Regions from separate parts of the Candidatus Pelagibacter sp. PS_40 genome, predicted to be linked through region 1. Evidence: riboswitches for the same ligand, from Rfam matches in the RefSeq annotation. Region 1 holds a riboswitch; each other region holds the start of a gene.
The links. Region 1 has a riboswitch for S-adenosylmethionine ahead of AC5SLW_RS03835 (OsmC family protein). Riboswitches for the same ligand answer to the same signal wherever they lie in the genome.

Region 1 (7,780 bases):
TGATAATCTGTAAAATTTGTTCCAACGTTTAAAGCAGTTTGATTAATTGCACATCCACTCAATAACAAACCTAGAATTATGACTCCTAAAATCTTTTTCATGAACCAAGATCCTAGCAAATTCCAAATCAGGTGTCTAGGCTATGGAATGAGAGTTAATCAACTAAAAGATTGTAGAATTTAAAGATTGATTAATAAAACTATTATAGCGATAGCTATTAACACAGCACTGACAATGATATAATTCAATCTAATATTAAATTTTTTAAAGACTATTTCAGTAATCTTTTCCCAGAATAATACGATCAAGAAGATGATTATAGCTGGCAGAATATATTTGATCATAAATCCATAATTATTGTGTAAGCTAAATAAGTAAGTTCAATGGCTAATAGTATTTCAAGTCCAGACATAATTTAAACCTACCAAACCTTATATCAGGTGTCTAGGTGATGGAATTAACTAATATTAAAAAGGATTAAAGAAGCCTGAGGCGTTGCTGTTGATTAAAGATTACTTTTATTTTACAGGTATTACAAAGTTTGGTGTGTATGTTCTATGCTTATCAGTTATAGAGTCTGTAATACCAAAATCAATTAGAACACTTCCAGCTAGTTTTGCATCTTCAATTTCACTCGGTATGCTACCAAATCCTGTTTTTCCATTTGAAGTTTTACAATCATATTTTAACGCATCGTCTGAACGTCTAACCATTTGTGTCCCAGGAATATCTACTTGATACTGAGCTCTCTTGTTTGAAAGTTTACAATTCCCTGAGCTTCCATCGCTAAATGAGAGTGTAACTGGCACCTCTGCATCATTAACAATAGTTGCACAAGAAGTTAGGAATACTAAAATTGTGGTAGAAATTATAAATTTAAGCTTTAACATAATTAAAAATTTCTATCAGTTCTCAAAACTCTTGTAAAATTTTTGATTTTTTCTAAAGCATAAGCTTCATCAACTACTTATAACTTTGCTCTATGAACATAACCAATTGATGTGGCTATAAGCTCTAAATAAACTATTTTATTTTTTGCAGCTATAACTTCATCGCCAATTGGATCCATTCTCCAAACTAAAGGGGTACCTACAGGTTTCTTTACAACTATTTCATACATGTCTGGTACGACATCTTCCTGAATAAAAGCTTTGCTTGGCAGGTAGTAAGATGATGATGTGGATCCGCTGATATTAACCGCTGGTGTGTCTAAGCTTATTAATGAACCACCTTTTCTAAGAATTATAATTCTTGATTTTTCTGGTTCAATTTTTAATCCTAAATAAGATCCACCAGTTGGTGTTACCTTTGGTAAACATCCTGATAAAAATATACTTATAAATACAATTCCTAAAATTTTTTTCATGACAAAAAGACCAGCAATAATTAAATCACTGGTCTTAAATCTTTTAATTTATTTGTTAGAAATTGTAACTGAAACCAACATTAATACTGTCAACTTCTTCACCATCCAAATCATACATAGAGTAACCTACTCTACCTTTTAGATTTACTAAGTTGACTTCTAAACCAACACCATAAAACACATCTGTACCATCTTCATCAGCGTTTGCTGTTGCGGTTGTAGAAGCAATACTAAGTTCACTATCCCATTGGTGAACACCTAATTTACCATAAAGCATTACACCTTCTGATAGTTCATATTTTTGTTTAACACCAACACCCATTGAAGATGCTTTAACTGCTAAAGTCGCTGTAGCATTGAACTCATATGTAGTTCCTTCATATATAAACTGATTACCACTTACCCCTGATAAACTTGACTCACCAAAATCATTATATGAAACTTCAATATCCATTGTATCACTTATTGGCATTCCAGCGTATAAAGAATAACCATTGTCTTTTTCATCTAAAGTGGAACTAATATTTGTAATACCAGAATCTATTTCATTATTTAAGTAATCTATACCAATGTAAAACTCCTCAGATTTTACGGTCTGAAGTCCTAGTAGAGAGAAAGTAAATAACAATATTGTTAATTTTTTCATTTTTTTCCTTTAATTAATTAATTAAGTTTCTACTCTATAAAAAATAAAATAGATAAATAGAGAAACTATTACATGTAATAATTACATGTAATAACTACGTGTAAAAGAATTACCTTTAAGAATTTTATTTTATTTTTACTTAAAATTCTTTAAATTTAAATTATGAGAATTAAAACATATGCATCAGTTCTTGCAAATGATTTTGATGAAAAAAAAGGTTTACGCTCAATTAATAAATTTCGTAAAGGACCAATACATTATAAGTTATGGCTCTTAATATTGGACAACTATTTAAATAAAATAGACACCACAACAGAATCTATAATGGTTTTTTTATCTAAAAATGCTTCTAGAAAAACTATAAGCCTTATTTTAACTGAACTTGAAAATGAACAATTAATAATAAGGAAGAAAAGTATATCTGATAATCGTATTACATTAATTGAACCCACTCAACTTACAATACAAGAGTTTAATGAATGGATTAAGACCTTCAAATCAGCACTAAATAGTATTTAGGGTTAAATTAACATTTTGTTAAAATAATTTATTATTAAATATTTATATTTATTCTTTAATTATTCACTAACCAAACCTTAAATCAGGTGTCCAGTTGATGGAATGAAGACAAAGATAACTGTTTGTTTAATGTTCATTTTTTACAATATGTCATTTATAGATGTGCTCCACATAGGATCTGAATGCTTATCCCAATAGAGTTTGTGAATTTTTCTTGTAATATCCCCTACCGTTCCTTGTTTAATATTTTCCCCACTTACTTTTGTTATTGGCATTACCCCTCCTGCTGTTGAAGTTGCAAATAATTCTTTAGATGATTTTAACATTTCAATCGTTATAGATTTTTTATTAACGTTAATATTTAATTCTTTTGCTAAATCAATAACGGTTTGTCTTGTAATTCCTTCTAGTACTCCATGGTCTGGGGTATTAATTCCATTTTCATCAACAGAGAAAATATTAAAGCCTGGGCCTTCTGAGATATTATTATCCTCATCTACTAATAAAGCAGTATGATGTCCTCTCTCATAAGCATCAAGCATACCGGTGACTAAATCCATCCAATGATAATTTTTAATAGTAGGATCAACTGAACTTGGAGGAATTCTTGTTATATCGGTTAAATATACATCTAATCCTTTTTCAAAATCTTCTGGTTTAAGTATCCAACCAAAGGGTACTGCAAAAGCCATAAAACGTGGTGTCGCTTTACGAGGATCTCTAACAAAGTTTGGAGACATTCCTCTTGTTTGTATCATTTCAACATAAGAGTCTTCAAGATCAGCTTTTTTAACACAGCCTGCTAATATTTTTTTTATTTCTTCACGACTAAGTCTGCATGGCATTCTCAGTTTTTCTGTTGATTTAAAAAAACGATCAATATGTTTATCTAATTGAAAAAATCTACCCTTCCAAACATGGACAACATCATATGTGGCATCAGATCTTAGAAAACCCCAATCTAAAATAGGAATTTTAGCTTCAGAAAGTTGAATGAATTCACCGTTCATCCATGCCGATCCTTTTGGAAAAATATCACTCATCATCCAACCCTACCAATATTCAAATCAGGTGTCTAGGTGATGGAATTAGCTAACACTAAATAAGGATAAAGAGATCCTGAGAATGGGTAATATTGTTATTTAATAATCCAAAAAATGATATTTATTATATAAACCAAAATACCATAAAATAAGAACATTAGAAATTTGTCTTTTCCTGACTTTTCTTTCCAATTCAAAGTAAATAACGCAGCAGGTGATGCAACTAGTAAAATAACCCCAACAACAATTACCAATACTGATAAAATTATAAATACATTCATAAATTAGTTTTTATCATATATTTTCTTAAATATTAAATCTGTCTTTAATTGCATAAAACCACACCGCTAATCTAAAATAAAATGTTCTTAACTTAGGGAAGATAAACTTCTTAGGTAATCCTTTATAAATTTTTGAAATATCTAACTCTTTACTGTTTGATAATACTAACTTAGACAATTGTTTTCCAGTCCAAGGAGCAGCACTCACTCCAACCCCATTATAACCAAATCCATAATAAATCTCTTCATTATCAATTTTACCAATAGAGGGAGTTAATTTTTGAGATAAAGCAATTAATCCCCGCCAATTGTAATCAATATTAATATCTTTCCATTGAGGAAAAATATCTTTTAAAAATTTTTCCATTTTCTTAGACATATTTAAATTAGATTGATCACTGCCACTTAAATCCCCTCTAGTGCCAAATAAAATTCGGTTGTCAGGTAACTTTCGATAATAATATAAAAGATTTTTAGTATTAGCTATTGGGGAAAATGTTTTAAAATTATGTTGGTCAATTTCTTGCTTCGTTAAGGGTTGGGTGACAATAATATTTGAAATTACTGGTAAAATTCTTGAATTCATCTCCGGGATTAAGCCTTCTTGATAGAACCCATTTGTTGCAACGACTATTTTTTTTGAACGAATAGATCCTTCTTTCGTCCTTAAAATATAAGTGCCCTTATCTTTATCAATTTTATCCACTTTAGTGTGCTCGAAAATCTTTAGTTTTTTAGATAAAGCATATTTTGCAATGCCATTAACAAATTTAAGAGGATTGATTGCAAAACCAGGTTTATAAGAAAAAGCTCCAAATTGCTCTGTGCCACCATGGCCAATTTTATCAAAGTCTTCTTTAGAATAAATTTCAGTTTCAATACCAAACTCTTCTCTGTAAGCTTTGGCTTGTTCTTTAATATCTTTAAACTTATTTGGATGATGGGCTACAACGTAATTACTATCCCCCGTTACATCACAATCAATATTATATTCTTGTATAATATCTTTTGTATAATTTGAGCCTTCAACAGAGTTTTTAAAGAACTTTTTCGTTTCATCATTGCCGTAAATTGCTTGCATCTTTTTAAAAGACATCTTACTTGGTGGTAGAGAACAAAAACCTGCATTACGAGATGATGCCCCCCAACCTATTTTTCCAGCTTCAACTAAAATGACCTCTAAATTATGATTTTCTATTAAATTAATTGCACAGGATAAACCAGTGTACCCTCCACCTATTACAACAATTTCTGAGCTGACATCTTTATTAAGTTTATCTAGATTTAAATTTTCGCTTGAATGATCTTCCCAATAACTACTAACTGGGGTGTTAAATTGATAAATATCAGAATGATAAATATTTTTCATTAACAAGACCCTAGCACGCAATTAATACTTAATTCTAGTCAAACTTCTAATTTTTTAGGATTTGAAATGAACTTAAAAGACTTAAGCCCTATTTTCATAGGGCTTAAATTAGATTAGTTAAGCAGCACTTGCTCTTTGCTCTATGTGCTCTTTATTATTAGAACTTGAAGAAACCTTTTGAAACAATTTAATAGGAACTCCTTTTGATAAAATATCTAATACCGGGCAATGTGTATTTACCGTATCAATCAATTTATCTATTTCTGCTTTAGGTGATGAAGATTTAATATCAACAGTACCAGAGATGGATTGAAAGCCAGGTCTAGTGTTTTTATTTAAAGCTAAAAAACCCTGAAGATCTAATTCACCTTTTAATTTAACACTAACACTCTCAATATTAATACCCGCTGCTGTAGCAAATGCTTTATAGGTTATCTCCTGACACGTTGCTAACGCTGCTAATATTAACTCTACTGGGCTGGGTCCCTCATCTTTTCCACCAAAACTTTTGGGTTCATCAACAACTAATTTATGCTCTCTAAGAGTGACTACAGATTGAAGTCCTTCTTTAAGAATTGAGTTGCTTTCATATTGGACCAAAGCATTTTTGGGGTTGGCTGTAAAATCCTTCTGTAGATTACTTATTGTTTCTTTTAGATTGTTACTCATTTGTTTTCTCCTGTTTTAGTGCTTCGACATATGTCAGGCGCACAATTTAGTTAAATGCCCTTCTTAATTTATTTACGCTTTGTCTCCATATTCAGTCATATGTTTTGGAATTCTTTTATTTTTTCCATACATAAAATGATTTTCCATGTTCTCTCGATATTTACTTGCTGGAACAGTTAAACCAATAGATTCAGCAACTTCCCTAATCAACATTGGGTTTGCTCCACAACATACTCCAAGGTAATTAATACCTAAGGCATAAGCATCTTTTGCAAATTTACCTATTTCATATCTATTACAAAAGTGTGGGTCCAATGCTGTTGGAAACGTTCTTCCATGAGGTGATGGACATGCACAATTACTTCTGTCCGGTAGATTAAAAAATGTTGGGTAATCTTCACTGGTTCTATAAGGAATAGGTAAAGCTCCAACATGACATTTAACTGCTTTTCTAATTTCTTTTAAAAAAGGAAACATGGTAGCAGGTCCTCTAAAACAATTTAAACCAACAACATCAGCCCCTAATTGCTCTAGCTCTTTACAGGTATCAACAACGGATTTTCCATCTCTCATTTTATTTTCACCCATTGGAGATATGGTTAATACAGTTGGTAAACCTGTTTTTTTCATAACTTCTAAAGCTTTAAAAGCTTCTTCAGCATAATAAAAAGTTTCACCAATTAACATATCAGCACCTTCTTCAACGGCCCAACCAATCATCTCTGTAAACATTCCTTCAACTTCTTTTTGAGATTGTGGATCATTATGTTTCCAGATATTTGAATTTGAAATATTACCTGCCATCAAATTTGGTTTTGATCCTTTAGGAGTATCTAGTGCTACTTTTTTAGCAATTTTTAATGCTGAACGATTTAGTGGTTCAAGAAGTTCTTCTTTACCAATAACACGCATTTTTTCTCTGTGTCCATTATAAGTAAAGGCCTCAACTACATCAGATCCTGCGTGTTGAAATTCTCTATGTAAGTTCTCTAAAACTTCAGGATGATCTAATGACACCATTGGAACAAATTCCCCTGATGACATGTACCCACGTCTTTCTATCTCAAATAAAAAACCTTCTGCGCATATAACAGGTCCTTTATCTAATCTTTCTTTTAATTTATTTGTGCTCATTTTTTTTCCTCTTGTTTTGGAGAAAAAAGGTCACAAAATAACAAGAGGGTTAAATCCATAGGCCTCTTTTCTCCTTTTTAGTGCTTAAGCAAATGCAGGGCGCACAATATGGTTCAACTGCCCGGCTTAATTTTATGAAAGATAAAAAAAAACCACCTGTCTAAAGCGGTGGTTGAAGCGTCGCTTTAGCAGGATTTATAACGCGCTCTGCAATTTAACTTAAATCAGCGCACCTAAATATAATCAACTTTCTCTCAAACTGTCAATTGAAAAAATAAATAATAGTTAAAATTATGAGAATAATGACAATCCAAATACTAAGATTAGTTAAGAATTGCTTTAATTTAGAATTAGATTGTAGAAAAGCTGGGAGTACTAATAAGAGTATCCCTAGCATATAAACAAAGGGTAATATCTGATCTGCCATTTATATCGATGATAGCTTCATCTTTTTGGAATACTTTTTCTGAGGTGAATTTTTTATAACTGCTTGAGCACAACGCATGACCCCTCTTTTTTTATCAAAAGTCATTTTGGGTTCACCATACAATTTCCATCCATTGGATATGGCCTCCGTTACACGATGGCAAAATTCTGAAGTGTCGTCACTTGTAATAAATCTATAACCTTTCATAATCAGACCTTAACAAGTCCTAAATCGGGTGTCTATATCTAGGACGATTATTACTTAATGAAATAATAAGATTGGTTAAGAATTTTTGTAATAGAGAATCTTTTAAATACTTTTATCAA
Region 2 (7,780 bases), 380 kb from region 1:
GGTTGATCTAGATTTAGTTTTTGAACCACCTTGGGAAAAATCAATGATGTCTGAAGCTGCTAAATTGGAGTTAAATCTATAATGAACCCTATCATTAAATTAAGCAATAATGCAGCAAGTCGTATTAAAGAAATTATGTCTGGGGTTGAGTCGAATTCAATTGGAGTAAGAGTTGCAGTTAAGTCTGGTGGTTGTGCTGGCATGTCTTATGTAATGGAATATGCAAAAGAAATAAATCCTTCAGATGAAATAATTGAAGACAAGGGCGTTAAGGTTTTTGTTGATGCTGCAGCTGTTATGTACTTATTAGGCACTGAAATGGACTATAAAAAAGAAGAATTTTCATCATCATTTGTTTTCAATAACCCCAATGAATCTGAACGTTGTGGTTGTGGCGAGTCATTTAAAGTATAACATTACTTAAACGCATATCAGTATTGCAAATATCACATATCTATGGTATTAATTAGTCATGAATAAATTTGAATTTAAAAATCTTGTTAAATCTTTAGAAAAGTCACTGAAAGAAAGAACTTTTTTTAAGACTCTTAGAAAAGAAGTAAACACTGGTGCTAACGGCACACAGGATTACGTTGTCAAAAAAGGAATTAACAAAGATACAATCGCAACAACTAGACAGTAATTAGTCTTAACTGCTGTAATACATCTCAAACTCTACAGGATGAGGTGCGTGTTCAAATCTATGTATCTCTTCAAATTTTAATGCAATGTAAGCATCAATTTGATCATCAGTAAATACACCACCTTCAGTTAAAAATTCTCTATCTTTATCTAAACTTTCCATTGCTTCTCTTAATGATCCACAAACAGTCGGAATGTTTTTAACTTCTTCTGGAGGTAATTCATAAAGATCTTTATCAAAAGATTCGCCTGGATGTATTTTATTTTTAATTCCGTCTAAACCAGCCATAAGCATAGCAGCAAAAGTTAAATATGGATTTCCTGAAGCATCAGGAAATCTTATTTCACATCTTGCACCATTTTTACTTAATGAAATTGGTATACGACATGAAGCAGATCTATTTCTTGCAGAGTAAGCAAGCAGAACAGGGGCTTCAAAACCTGGAATTAATCTTTTGTAACTATTTGTTGTAGCATTTGAAAAAGCATTAATTGCTTTTGCATGTTTTAAAATTCCACCAATATAGTGAAGTGCTGTTTCAGATAACCCTGCATAAGCATCACCAGAAAAAACTGGTTTGTCGTCTTTCCAAATTGATTGATGAATGTGCATACCTGAACCGTTATCTCCTGCAATCGGCTTTGGCATAAAAGTTGCTGTTTTTCCAAATGAATGTGTAACCATTTGAACTACATATTTATATAATTGAACATTATCAGCTTGATCAACAAGAGTTCCAAAGTACATACCAAGTTCATGTTGACTTGGTGCTACTTCATGGTGATGTTTTTCAACTTTGATACCTACTTCTTTTAAACTTTTTAAGTATTCACCTCTCATATCTTGTTCACTATCAACTGGAGGGACTGGAAAGTAACCACCTTTTACTGGAGGTCTATGACCCATATTTCCATTTGCATACTCTGTTCCAGAATTATAAGGACCTTCTTTACTATCTATTTTAAAACCAGTGTTGTTTGGATCATTATTAATTCTAACATCATCAAAAACAAAAAATTCAGGTTCAGGACCAAAAAAAGCTTTATCACCAATGCCAGATTTTTTTAAATATGCTTCTGCCTTTTTAGCTGTTCCTCTTGGGTCTCTCTCATAAAGAGATCTTTTAACAGCATCTAAAATATCACAAAAAAGGATTAGAGTATTATGAGATGTAAAAGGGTCCATAATCATTCTAGAAGTATCAGGTATTAAAATCATGTCAGACTCGTTAATTGCCTTCCAACCAGCAATAGATGAACCATCAAAAAATACACCTTCATTTAACATTTCTTCATCAACGATAGTGTGATCCATTGTTAAATGTTGAAGTTTTCCTCGAGGGTCAGTAAATCTTAAATCAACAAATTCAACTTCTTTTTCCTTCATGAATTTTAGAACATTGGCAGCAGTCATAGTTTCTCCTTTTTTAAATTTTGTGGTCAATTAATAACAAATGTTTCTTTAATAATATTGCTTGAATAATAAATATCACCTATGCGTTTTTTACATATGAATTACAACATTATTTGTTAAATTATCAATCAATTATTAGTTGAAATATGAGCTTATTAGATAAAGAACCTGTTAAAAGAGCTGAAAAATTTCTTAAAAACTTTGACCAATCCTTAGAGGTAATAGTTTTAGAAAATTCAGCAAGAACAGCACAGGATGCAGCAACAGCTTTAGCTTGTGATGTAGGTGCAATTGTCAAAAGCTTATTATTTAAAGCGGAAAATACTTTTATATTATGCTTAGTAGCAGGCGATAAGAGGTGTTCATTAAATAAACTAAAAAAAGTTAAAGATAAAAAAGATATTTCAATGGCATCACCAGAAGAAGTTAAGACACAAACGGGCTATACAATAGGGGGTGTCTCACCTGTTGGGCATTTAGAGAGAATTGAAATTATAATAGACAATTCTTTAGAAAGGTTTAATGAATTGTTTGCTGCAGCAGGACATCCAAACTGTGTATTTAAAACAAACTATAACGATATTCAAAAGATTACGAATGGAAAAGTTGAAGATATAATTGAATGAGACAACCTAGATTAATTGATTATACATTATTAGTAGTTTTAGCTTTAATATGGGCATCAGCTTTTTTTAATATCAAAATTGCAACAGAATCTTTTGGACCAATTACAATTGCATTCTTGAGAGTTTTTTTTGGATCAATTCCAGTATTATTATTATGCTTTTATAAAAAAATTAAGATTGAAGCATTTTCCAAAGATTGGTATTGGTTTGCTATAATAGGATTTGTCAATTTGGTATTACCTTTTTTCTTAATAGCTTACGGTGTGAAATCTGTACAAAGTAATTTGGCAGCAATCTTAATGTCAACAACACCCTTGAGCTCAACAATATTGGGTCACTTTTATACAAAAAATGAAAAGTTCAATTTAGTTAAAACTTTTGGAATACTAATTGGTTTTTCAGGAATTATTTATTTGTTTTCAGATAATCTATTAATAAATGATAGTAATTTTATTTCTGCGTTATTAATATTACTTGGGTCAACTTGTTATGTTATTGGAGGAGTTTTAACTCTTAAAATTAGTAAGAAAAAGAATGAAAATGTAACAGGCTCTATATTAATTTGGGCTGTCCTAATCTTAATACCATTTGTTTATTTTATTGAAAAACCATGGAACTCGGTTCCAAGCGTTGAATCTACAATATCAGTAGTTTATCTAGGAATGGTTTCAACAGGTGTTGCTTGGTTGCTAAGATTTAAAATTCTAAAAGATAATGGTCTTATATTTCAATCACAAGTCTCTTACTTAATTCCAATATTCGGTACTATATTGAGTTATATTTTTTTAAAAGAAATAATAACACCTAAAATTTTATTATCTTTATTAGCAGTCGTTGTTGGAATTTACTTTGTTAAAAAAGCAGATCAAAAAAAGACTACTTAAACTGAACCATTTCTTTAATATGAGAAGGTCTCGTTTCGCAACATCCACCTAAAATAGTAGCACCAGCATTTTTAAATTTTTTAACAAAATTTGCCATCAATTCAGGTGTTAAATCTTTTCTTTGACCCAAAAATTCATTTGGGTTACCAGTTTTACTGACATTATAACTATTAGTATAACCATCTTTAGGATTAGTTGTCACAAAAGCATTAAGCTTAAATCCAAATGGAACACCTAAATTTTTTACTTCTTCTAAATTTTCATAAAAGTTTTCAGGAGAAACACAGGATAAAATTAATCCTAGTAAATTATTATGATTAATATTGTTAATAATATCTGATATTTTTTCACCACTTGGAAGATTTATTCCCTCAGAAATGTGAGCACCTATTAAGTATGGCTTATTAAATTCTTCAATTGCTTCAATTGCTAATTTAAACTCTTTTACACTAGATAAAACATCTAAGTAAAAAAAATCAATATAAGGATCTAATAATTTTGCTTGATCATAAAAGTTTTGCTTAATTTCATCATCTGGTCTTGTATCTTCTTCGTATGTTAAATATTGAGGTGGAAGACCGCCTGCAATTAACACATTAGGATATTGTTCTTTAGCTTTCTTAGCTATTTCACCAGCTTTTTTGTTTAAGTATTCAAACTTATCTTCAATTTTATTATCACGTAATCTTATTCGTCTTGTAGTAAAGGTTGCTGTAACAATAACTTCAGCACCCGCTTTAATAAAGTCTAAATGTGTGTCTAGTAAGAGTTGATGGTATTCTTCTTTTAAAACAGCATTTGCACTCCACAATGTGCCGTTTGGCTTCATACCACGAGCTAACAATTCTTGTCCCATACCACCATCTAAAATTCGTGTTGTTTTAAAAAAATTAATATCCATTTTTATTCCTTACTTTTTTAGTGCTTTAGCTCTATGCCAGGTGCACAATACAGTTCAACTACCTTTACCAATTATATAATGATTTCCTTTTTAGCAGTTAGTACCTGCAATATGGATCAAATCGGTAGAATATTTATATATCTATTAGACTGATTAGTAAATCACTTCTTGAATAATATTTTAGCATTAAATGAGAAGGATCTTCTCTCACCATCAACGTTAAATGGATAAGCTGTGTGCATTAAATAATTTGGAAAAATCAATAGGTCTCCTAATTTAGGGTTTAAATTATAGATACTTTTACTTAAAAAGTTTTTTTGACCATTAATAAAATCAATAGTTCCATTAGTTTTAATCTTTTTATTCTTAACTAATTTATTTTGATTCATATCTTTTGGGATTTTAAGATAGCCAACACCTGACAGTTTTCCTTCATGATAATGAATTGGGTTATATTCATTTTTTAATTGCCTAACTACCCATAGATTTATTATCTTAATTTCTTTAATTTTTTTAACGCCTGACTTATCAAGGTAAACTTTAATATTTTTTATTAATTCTTTAGACAAACTCTTATTAATTAATGTTTTAGGTATTTTAATTTCATTCTTAATTTGACTTGCAAGTTTAGAGCTATAATCATTTTTTTTAGATAATTGAGACTTATCAATGTGATTATTTAATATAGTAATAATTTTTTTGGATAACTTTGTTTTTCCTATAGTGGGTCCAAATGCTCTAAATGTTTTCATAATCTTTCTATAATAATTTAATACTTCTGTTATGCAAACAACTTCAGTCCCATTCGAATAGCGACAAATATGACAAGTCCTGATGTCACTAGAGCTAATATTCTTGCAGGAAAAATTTTAAGATTTAAATAGTTTCCAAGCTGGCCGCCTATTAAAACAAAAAAAAATAATGGCCAATAATCATAAATTCCATTTATTGTTGATGCCTTTGTAAATTGGCCAGCAAGTCCTGATAAAGAATTAATCAGTATGAATAATGATGCTGCTGTTGCAATGTTTTTTGCTTTATCTACTCTAATTAATAACAATATAGGGCTTAAGAAAATTCCACCACCAATTCCAACTACACCAGACACAAATCCAATAGATGCACCAATTAATATTGATAATATTTTTGGTATCTTTTTATAAACTTCAATTTTTTGATCAAAAGATTGAAATTTCATGAGAAGTAGAACTCCTGCTAGTGCTAAGACTAAAAAAAGTAAAATTTCAAAAATTTCTTTATCTACTGATAAAGATCCTCCTATGAATGCAAGTGGCACAGATGATATCAAATATGGGGTAAGGATCTTAAAATTGATATTTCCAGCTTTAATATAATTTATACAATTTCCTGATACGACAATAATATTACAAAAGAGAGCAATTACAGGAAAGATCAAGTAAGGAATATCCCAAATTAATAGAAGGGCTAGATAGGTAGAGCCACCACCAAAGCCAACACTTGAATATAAAGTTGCTGTTAGAAGAAATAAAAATGATAATATAATCATGAAAATTATTTTAAATTTATGATTGTAAATATAGCACTTTTAACTGTTACGGACACCAGAACTTTTGAGAACGATAAGTCTGGTGCGATCTTAGTAAAAAAAATAGAGGAGGCTAAACATAAATTAATAGATAGAAAAATTTGTAAAGATAACAAAGATGACATTATTAAAATCCTTAAAGATTGGATTAATCAATCTGAAATAGATGTTGTAATTACAACAGGGGGCACTGGGCTTACAGGTCGAGATATTACACCAGAGGCAGTAAACGAGATAGCTGACAAACATATACCAGGTTTTGGAGAGGTGTTTAGAACAATAAGTTTAAAAACAGTTGGTACATCGACCATTCAATCTAGGGCTTGTGCAGTACTAGCTAATGGCAAATATGTATTTGCTTTGCCAGGTTCTTCAGGGGGAGTAACGGATGCCTGGGATGGAATTTTAAAACATCAGTTAGATATAAATCATAAACCTTGTAATTTTGTAGAACTATTTCCAAGACTTAAGGAAAAATAATTATTTTTGATATTTTTCTTTCCACTCAGAATAAGGCATACCATAAACATGCTCACGTGCATCTAAGTCTGAAATTTCAATACCTTTTTTCTCTGCTTCTTCTCGATACCATTTTGATAAACAGTTTCTGCAAAAGCCAGCAAGGTTCATAATATCTATATTTTGAACATCTTTTCGTTTATCTAGATGTTTGAGCAATCTTTCAAATGTAGCAGACTGTAATTCTTTTTTTATATCATTATCCATAACTAAATTATTAGACACATTTCAATTAAGCACAAGATGTAGACTATATTCAATCTTAAGTAGAAAATAATAATATAATTAATGGATCTTCAGATCAATTTTTGTTTAGTTAATTAATGGCTACAAAAAAGAAAAAAACAGCCAAAAAATCTAAAAGTAAGACCAAAAAAAAAATTAAGAAAAACTTGGTCAAGCAATCACCTAAAAATACTAAAAAAGTTAAAAAGAAAAAAGGTGTGGCTAAAGAGAAGTTACTTAAGCCAATAAAAAAAAATAAGCTTAAGAATATTAATAAAAGAGAGAGGGTAAAAATGAGCACAGAAACAGTAAAAGGTGGACGATCTCCATTACTAGATACGTCTCACTTAAAAGTTAAATTTCCATTTAAAGAACAATATGGAAATTTTATAGGTGGCAAATTCGTTAAACCAAAATCAGGAAAATATTTTGATAACGTAAGTCCAATTAATAATGATGTTATATGTTCCGTTCCAAGATCAGATGCAAAAGATGTTGAGGCTGCATTAGATGCAGCACACGCTGCCTTTCCTACTTGGGGAGTTACATCAATAACTGAAAGATCTAACATACTACTTAAAATAGCTGATGTTATTGAAAAAAATCTTGAACTATTAGCTACTGCTGAATGTTTAGATAATGGAAAACCAATTAGAGAGTGTATGGCAGCTGACTTACCATTAGTTGTTGATCATTGGAGATATTTTGCTGGAGTAATCAGAGCAGAAGAAGGTTCGGTTTCAGAGATAAGTAATAGTGAATATTCTTATCATATACCTGAACCACTTGGTGTAGTTGGACAGATTATACCATGGAACTTTCCATTATTAATGGCAACATGGAAACTTGCACCAGCACTTGCTGCAGGTAACTGTGTAGTTTTAAAACCAGCTGAACAAACACCAGCATCAATCTTACTATTAATGGAACTTATTGGAGACTTATTGCCTCCAGGAGTTGTTAATGTTGTAAGCGGTTTTGGTCTTGAAGCAGGTAAACCAT
Region 3 (7,780 bases), 120 kb from region 1:
GGTGTGAATGTAAAAGAAAATTTCTTTTTAGTGTAGTTTTCGATTTCTTGTTGAATTTCAGAGTTATGTCTATGGAAACCCACACCATAAGCGCTTAAAGATTCATAAAGATTTTTATCCTTATATTTTTTATGTACACCTCTTCCAGCACCAGAGTAACCAGATTTTGAATCTATAATAACATTATCTGTTTTTATTAAATTTTTCTTAACTAATGGAATAAGTGGTAAAAGTATTGATGTTGGGTAGCAACCTGGGCATCCAATAATATTAAATTTCTTTAATTTGTCACCATTGATTTCAGGTAATGAATAAATTGATTTTTTAATATTTTTGACAGATCTGTGTTTTTGTTTGTACCATTTTAGATAATTTGATGCTTTATTAAGTCTAAAGTCTGCAGCTAAATCAATTAATATATTGTGTTTTAATAAATCATTTGAAATATCTTGTGCTTCACCATTAGGTAGAGCTGTAAAAACAAGGTCTATGTTTTTTAAAAGTTCTTTATTGTATCTAATAATTTTAGGTAATTTTTTTGAACTTAATGATTTTTCATAACTAGAAATATTTTTTCCAACAGACGTATTACCACAAAGATATTTAATATTAACATTGCTGTGTTTAACTAATAATTTAATTAATTGAACACCAATATAACCAGTTGATCCAGCAACTAAAACATTAAGCTTAGGCATTTTTTTATTATAACAGTTTAGAGTTAAAAAAGAATTATCTTTTCGAGAATTGGAAGCTTCTTCTTGCTTTTCTACGACCTGGTTTTTTTCTTTCAACCGATCTAGAGTCTCTAGTATTAAGCTTTTCTGTCTTAAGTACTGCTCTATTCTCTGAATCAAATAAGATTAATGCTTTAGCAATACCATGAACCATTGCACCAGCTTGACCTGTGTGACCACCACCTGCTACGCTACATCTTACATCATAATCAGTTGCTTGGTTTATAATCTCAAATGGTCTTGTGATTTGCATTTTGTGACTTCCACTAGTGAAATACTCATCCATAGTTCTGCCATTAACGTAAATTTTGCCTGTACCTTTTTTCACCCAAATTTTTGCAATAGATTTTTTTCTTCTACCAGTTGCGTATTTACTATCTTTAAAATCTAATTTAATTTTAGGTTTTTTTGTAGATACTTTATTTGGTGTAGCTGCTGTTACCATATTAATTTCTTATTAAATTTTTACTGTTTAATTTACCTAGGTCTAAAAGTTTTGGGTTTTGTGCTGCATGAGGGTGTTCTTCACCAGCATAAATTTTTACTTTAGTTAACTGTTTTCTTCCTAGAACTCCCCCAGGTAACATTCTTTTAATAGCTAATTTTAATGTCTCGCCAGGTTTATTTTTTTCTAATAATTTTTCAGGAGTAATTTCTTTAATTCCACCTGGGTGACCAGTATGTCTATAATATTTTTTATCTTTAAATTTTTTTCCTGTGAACTTTGCTTGTTCAACATTTTTAACAACAACAAAATCACCATCATCCATATGAGGTGTAAAAGTTGTTTTATTTTTTCCTCTAACAATCATAGCAATAATAGAAGCTAACCTGCCAACTACAGCATTTTTAGCGTCTATCTCAAACCAGTTACTGTTTAAATCACCACTTTTTAGAAATTTTGTCATTGTGCGAGGATTAATACTATTATTAGATATAATGTCAATTTTATATTTCTCTTGCAATATCTTGCTTAAATGATATTTTTATATAGCCGATTTGTTCCTATTGCAGGCTAGTTATTGCTAAAAAGGATTTTTTACCCACATTATCGGTAGGCGCATTTGAACTGTATTGTACGCCTTGCATAAAGCAAAAGTACTAAAAAAGGAGTATTAAGATGAGTACAAAAAGACAAAACCCTGAGACTATAGCTATACATGGTGGTGATTATAGAAGTGATCCAACAACCAAAGCAGTAGCAGTTCCAATTTATAGAACAACATCGTATCAATTTGATAGTACTGAACATGCTGCGAATTTGTTTGCTCTTAAGGAATTTGGAAATATTTATACAAGAATAATGAATCCAACAAATGATGCTCTTGAAAAAAGAGTTGCTTCATTAGAAGGAGGATTAGCCTGTTTAACAGTAGCATCTGGACAAACCGCATCAACTTTTGCAATTTTAAACGTTGCACAAGCCGGAGATAATATAGTCAGCTCTACGGATTTATATGGAGGTACTATTTCGTTATTCACGCATACATTAAGTAAACTTGGTATTGAAGTTAGATATGCAGACCCTTCTGACCCAAAAAACTTTGAAAAAGCTGTTGATGATAAAACTAGAGCTTTTTATGGTGAGACTTTACCAAATCCTTATTTGAGAGTTTTTCCAATTAAAGAAGTTTCTGATATTGGTAAAAAATACAATATACCATTAATAATGGACAACACAGCTGCTCCTGTAATTTGCAAACCTTTAGAACATGGTGCTGCTGTAGTAGTTTATTCATTAACAAAATATATAGGTGGTCACGGTACAGTTGTAGGTGGAGCTTTAGTTGATGGAGGTAATTTTGATTGGACAGCTGATCCCAAAAGACAACCTTTATTTAACGAACCTGACGCAAGTTACGGTGGAGCTATATGGGGAAAAGTGGTTCCAGAATTAACTGGGGCTAATGTTTCTTTTGCAGTAAGAGCGCGGGTTACATTACTAAGAGATCTTGGTTCTGCCCTATCACCTGACAATGCATTTGGAATTATTCAAGGGCTTGAAACAGTTGCTCTCAGAATGAAACAACACTGCTCAAATGCATCAAAAGTTGTTGACTATTTAAAGAAAAATAAAGAAGTAACAAGAGTAATCTATCCAACAGAACATGAAGGTAAAATTGCTGATCGTGCTAAAAAATACCTTAATGAAGGAAATGGTGGTTTAGTTGGTATTGAACTCAAAGGTGGTATTGAAGCAGGTAAGAGATTTATCGAGTCTTTAAAAATGTTTTATCATGTTGCAAATATTGGAGATGCAAGAAGTTTAGCAATTCATCCTGCAACAACAACTCATAGTCAGTTAACAGAAAAAGAATTGTTAGCCTCAGGTGTAACTCCTGGATACGTAAGATTATGTATTGGTATTGAGCATATAGATGACATTATTGAGGATTTAGACCAAGCTTTAAATAAATCTTCTAAAGGAAATTTGAAAGCAGTTAGTTAGAGTTTTTATATAATATCAAAAAATAAGAACTCAAAACTAATATTGAACCTAGCTGGTGTAGTGAAGCGTATGTAATCTCTACACCAGAAATCAAAGTTATAATTCCTAAAAAAATTTGAAACAAGATAGCAACATCAAAAAATAATACATATTTAAAATCATATTGTTTTTTAAAATAGATAAAATTTAAAATGATTATAAAAAATAAAAGCAAATATGCAGTTGATCTATGCAAAAATTGAATAATTGATGGGTTGTTAAATAATTGAGTACTAATTAAATCACCATAACTAACATCATTTGGAAAAAAACTACCATTCATATCAGGCCATGAATTATAGATAAGACCACCATCTAAACCTGATAAAAAAGCACCCAATACAATCTGCAAAACTATCAATTTAAGTATAAATAATAAAAATAAATTTGGAATTTTATTTTTAAATTTCTTAATTTTATGAATATCTAAAATATACCAAAAAATTAAACATAAAATAAATAAAGCCAAAGATAAATGAATGCTAAGTCTAAAGTGACTAACGTCATTATTTTCAATTAATCCGCTAGATACCATATACCAACCGATGAACCCCTGAAAACACACAAGGAAAAAAATCCAATAATATTTATTAGAATAATGCAGAGTTTTTTTAAAATAGAGAGTAAAGAAAAGCAAAGGCACTAAAGTAAACAAACCTACAAATCTTGCTAACAATCTATGAGCATACTCCCAATAAAAAATCACTTTAAATTCATCTAAGGACATGCCGTAGTTAATATTTTTATATTCAGGAATTTTTTTGTATTCTGTGAAATAAAAATTCCACTCATTAATATTCATAGGTGGGAGTATTCCAGTAAAAAGCTCCCAAGCTGTGATTGATAAACCAGAGTCTGTTAGTCTAGTAAGACCACCGACAGCTACCATAAGAACAATTAATGAAAATAAAGTTATTAACCACAATTTTAAATATTTTATATAGTTGTCGCTATTTACAAACATAAATTATACTTATAATAATTATCTTAATAACCAATTGAATAAATGTCGCCTACAAATAAAAAAAAACTAAATCAGATTAGAATTAAGCTTGATAAACTTGATAATGATTTACTTAAATTAATCAAAAAAAGATCTTCATTAGTCAATGAAGTGCTAAAAGTAAAAATCCATAAAAAAGAAATAATTGATCAAAAAAGGATCAATTTTATACTTAAAAAAATTAAAAAAAAATCAATACAAACTAATATTGACCCAAAAATCACTAATAGAATTTGGAAAAATATGATTTGGTCTTTTATTGATTACGAAAAAAGAAATTTTAGAAAAAAATAGTACTATTTACTGTGTGGAGGTAATTTTTTTTCCACAAACATTTCATGTTTTCTTGTAGAAGGGTTATATTTCTTTGCAGACAATTTAACTTTAGCTTTTTCACCACCTGCAGGTTTTTTAACATAATAAAAAAAAGGACTATCAGGTTTAGCCTCTGGTACTAATCTAACTTTAACGTGTGTTTTTTTTGCCATTTTATTTTAAACTTTTTATTTTTTTTATTAAATCGGAAATCTTCTTAAGTTTATTTTTTAAATTATAATCAGCATTTATAGAATTATTTGGTAATTCGTCAAGTTTTAATGATTTATCCGAATTAAGAACTTTTTTAACACCAATAATTGTCATTCCTTGATCTTTGAGTAGATATTTAACTTTTTTTAAAACCTCAATAGTATCATTATTATAATATCTTCTATTGCCATTTAAAATTTTTGGCTTAATTTGCTTAAATTCCTTCTCCCAAAATCGAATAGTATGAGTATTCAAGGTTCCTTTTTTTTTGTTTACAAGGCCAAGAATTTCAGCAACCTCACCTATTGACTTATAAGCATCACTATTTTTATGAATCATTCTTAGAATTTACCAAATCTTTAAATTCCTTAGAAGCTTTAAATAAAACAACATCTCTATTAGATATAGTTGTTTGTTCTTTTGTTTTGGGATTTCGTCCAATTCTATTTTTTTTTGCCCTTATAGAAAAAGTACCAAATTTAGAGAGCTTTAATTTTTTTTCTATTTTTAAATTGTCTACTATTGTAATTAGAAAATCATCAATTAAATTTTCAGATATATTTTTTGAAAAACCAATTTGCATATAAATTGAATTTATAAGATCTTTTTTTGTTAAGTTAGTTCTTTGCATTAACTTATGTTGTTTCTTATCTTTTCTATTAAATTTCCAGTGACAATTCTAGTACAAACACTTAATGAGTTTGAAAAACCTATATAATCTGTTCCACCATGGCTTTTAATAACAGGAGAATCTAAACCTATGAAAATTGCACCATTATAAAGTCTTGGATCTAATCTTTCTTTAAATTTTTTTAAATTTGAAATATTTAGTAAAGATGAAATTTTACCAATAATATTACCTGTCATGGCTTTCTTTAATTCACTGGTAATAAAATTTGCAGTACCTTCGGCTGTCTTCAAAGCAATATTCCCAGTAAATCCATCTGCAACGATAACATTTACATCGCCATTCATTAACTGATTACCTTCAATATAACCCTTAAACTCAAAGTCAGTGTTATTTCTTTGATTTAATTGTTGGTAAGTTTCTTTGATAGTCTCATTACCTTTAATTTCTTCAGACCCTATATTTAATAAAGCAACTTTAGCGGTATCATCAGGATATAGCGATTTAAATAACGAAGATCCCATTATAGAAAAATCAATTAAATTTTTTGGACTACATTCGATGTTAGCTCCTAAATCTAACACTACACTCATATTCTTTTTATTTGGCCATAAAGCAGAAAGAGCTGGTTTATCAATGTTTTCAATCATCTTTAGATTAAGTTTTGAAATAACAAGTAATGCTCCAGTGTTACCGGCAGAAATAACTATGTCAGATTTTTTTTCTTTAACACTTTGAATGGCTAACCACATACTAGAATTTTTTCCTCTTTTAGCTCCTTCTAAAGGACTATCAGTTCCTTTAACCAAATCTTTGGTGTGAATTATTTCAAATGAAGATGTGGGTAATTGATTGATATAATTTTGGATTTTTTCCTTATCACCAAAAATTTGATAAAAAGTATTAGTGTTACTTTTATAATGATGATTAATTCCATCAATAATTTTTTTTGGTGAATTATCTCCACCCATTGCATCAACTGCAATTTTTATTATTTTGCTCATTTAATTTTGGACTTTTATTCCTTAGGATCTAAAACTTGTCTACCTCTATACATGCCTGTTTTTAGATCTAAGTGATGAGGTAATCTGTATTCTCCAGATTTCTTGTCCTCAACAATATTGGTAGATTTGAACTTCATATTCTGAGCTCTTCTCATTCCAGTTCTTGACGGTGATTGTTTTCGTTTAGGTACAGCCATAATAAAATTAGTGCTTAACTACACCTTTTATATAAGAATTTAAAGTATTATTTTTTAAATTTAACCTATAATTTTCAAAATAATTAACCAAATACTCAATATTAGATGAATTATCTAAAAAATTTACCAAAATAGAGTTTCTAGATTCTATATCTAATTCATCCCAACTGTGAATTTTGTCGATCATTCCATAGAATAAGTTTAGATAATCTTTCATTTTTTTATTAATTGATTGATCACCATAACCAATTTCCCTGATGCTTAATTCAACTTGTCTGAAGGTAAAATCATAAATCTCTTGTAGTATTTTTTTATCATTATTTTCCTTATAAACTTTCAAAAAGAAAGCAAAATGAAGTAAAAAGAATATTAATCTATCAGAAAAAGTATCTTGGTTTTTAAAATCTTTATACAAATCTTTATTTCTAGTTAATTGAACTAAATTGTTGTAAATATTTATATAGTTTTTATCCATGAAAAAATTATTTGTATTTATTATAATATCATTATTTATTTCAGCTTGTACTTTAAAAAAAGTTGAAAAACACCACGGTGTTCATTTTTTAAATAAAAAACAAGAAAAACTTACTGTTAATCAGTCAAATAAAAACGATATTTTAAAATTATTAGGTTCACCATCAACTAAAAGTACTTTTGACAATGATTTATGGATTTATATTGAAAGAAAAACAGATAATTCATCTCTTACAAAATTTGGCAGTGAAAGAATTATTGTAAACAATGTTCTATTGTTAGAAATCAACAGTATGGGTCTTCTAAAAACGAAAGAGTTTCTAGATCTCACTAATATGCAAGAATTGAAATTTGCAGAACAAACCACTGAAAATCAATACAAGAAAAACACATTTGTATACGACTTTCTATCCAGTATGAGACAGAAAATTAACGACCCCTTAGGTAAAAGAAAAAGAAATTAATCTTTTCTTAGCCAGCAATTACAGCTAACAATAATAAAGCTACAATATTAGTAATCTTAATCATTGGGTTTACAGCAGGACCAGCAGTATCTTTGTACGGGTCTCCAACAGTGTCACCAGTTACAGCAGCTTTGTGTGCTTCAGAACCTTTTCCACCGTGATTTCCGTCTTCAATATACTTTTTTGCATTATCCCAAGCACCACCACCCGCAGTCATTGATACAGCTACAAATAAACCTGTAATAATTACACCTAAC

Region 2: another riboswitch for S-adenosylmethionine. It lies ahead of AC5SLW_RS01795 (homocysteine S-methyltransferase family protein); the one in region 1 lies ahead of AC5SLW_RS03835 (OsmC family protein).
Region 3: another riboswitch for S-adenosylmethionine. It lies ahead of AC5SLW_RS03095 (O-acetylhomoserine aminocarboxypropyltransferase/cysteine synthase family protein); the one in region 1 lies ahead of AC5SLW_RS03835 (OsmC family protein).

Annotation. Positions count from the first base shown of each region.
Region 1 covers NZ_CM182064.1:716,910-724,689, forward strand. The annotation lists gene AC5SLW_RS03795 (hypothetical protein) at 1-101, opposite strand, end outside; gene AC5SLW_RS03800 (hypothetical protein) at 519-890, opposite strand; gene AC5SLW_RS03805 (hypothetical protein) at 968-1,366, opposite strand; gene AC5SLW_RS03810 (outer membrane beta-barrel protein) at 1,422-2,012, opposite strand; gene AC5SLW_RS03815 (hypothetical protein) at 2,175-2,531, shown strand; gene AC5SLW_RS03820 (aminotransferase class IV) at 2,672-3,577, opposite strand; gene AC5SLW_RS03825 (hypothetical protein) at 3,670-3,855, opposite strand; gene AC5SLW_RS03830 (NAD(P)/FAD-dependent oxidoreductase) at 3,881-5,224, opposite strand; gene AC5SLW_RS03835 (OsmC family protein) at 5,342-5,893, opposite strand; SAM riboswitch class V at 5,898-5,962, opposite strand; gene AC5SLW_RS03840 (homocysteine S-methyltransferase family protein) at 5,966-7,027, opposite strand; SAM riboswitch class V at 7,095-7,159, opposite strand; gene AC5SLW_RS03845 (DUF1737 domain-containing protein) at 7,455-7,661, opposite strand.
Region 2 covers NZ_CM182064.1:334,494-342,273, forward strand. The annotation lists gene AC5SLW_RS01765 (iron-sulfur cluster assembly protein) at 1-82, shown strand, start outside; gene AC5SLW_RS01770 (HesB/IscA family protein) at 82-414, shown strand; gene AC5SLW_RS01775 (hypothetical protein) at 473-643, shown strand; gene glnA (type I glutamate--ammonia ligase) at 650-2,056, opposite strand; gene AC5SLW_RS01785 (YbaK/EbsC family protein) at 2,203-2,682, shown strand; gene AC5SLW_RS01790 (DMT family transporter) at 2,679-3,566, shown strand; gene AC5SLW_RS01795 (homocysteine S-methyltransferase family protein) at 3,559-4,467, opposite strand; SAM riboswitch class V at 4,477-4,540, opposite strand; gene AC5SLW_RS01800 (2OG-Fe(II) oxygenase family protein) at 4,629-5,219, opposite strand; gene AC5SLW_RS01805 (sulfite exporter TauE/SafE family protein) at 5,249-5,995, opposite strand; gene AC5SLW_RS01810 (molybdenum cofactor synthesis domain-containing protein) at 6,014-6,514, shown strand; gene AC5SLW_RS01815 (DUF1244 domain-containing protein) at 6,515-6,760, opposite strand; gene adh (aldehyde dehydrogenase) at 7,072-7,780, shown strand, end outside.
Region 3 covers NZ_CM182064.1:595,505-603,284, forward strand. The annotation lists gene argC (N-acetyl-gamma-glutamyl-phosphate reductase) at 1-698, opposite strand, end outside; gene rpsI (30S ribosomal protein S9) at 733-1,182, opposite strand; gene rplM (50S ribosomal protein L13) at 1,184-1,645, opposite strand; SAM riboswitch class V at 1,785-1,853, shown strand; gene AC5SLW_RS03095 (O-acetylhomoserine aminocarboxypropyltransferase/cysteine synthase family protein) at 1,858-3,186, shown strand; gene AC5SLW_RS03100 (COX15/CtaA family protein) at 3,179-4,189, opposite strand; gene AC5SLW_RS03105 (chorismate mutase) at 4,232-4,522, shown strand; gene AC5SLW_RS03110 (50S ribosomal protein L33) at 4,525-4,716, opposite strand; gene AC5SLW_RS03115 (MerR family transcriptional regulator) at 4,718-5,095, opposite strand; gene AC5SLW_RS03120 (integration host factor subunit alpha) at 5,085-5,387, opposite strand; gene plsX (phosphate acyltransferase PlsX) at 5,387-6,388, opposite strand; gene rpmF (50S ribosomal protein L32) at 6,403-6,585, opposite strand; gene AC5SLW_RS03135 (ubiquinol-cytochrome C chaperone family protein) at 6,593-7,060, opposite strand; gene bamE (outer membrane protein assembly factor BamE domain-containing protein) at 7,059-7,523, shown strand; gene AC5SLW_RS03145 (sodium-translocating pyrophosphatase) at 7,531-7,780, opposite strand, start outside.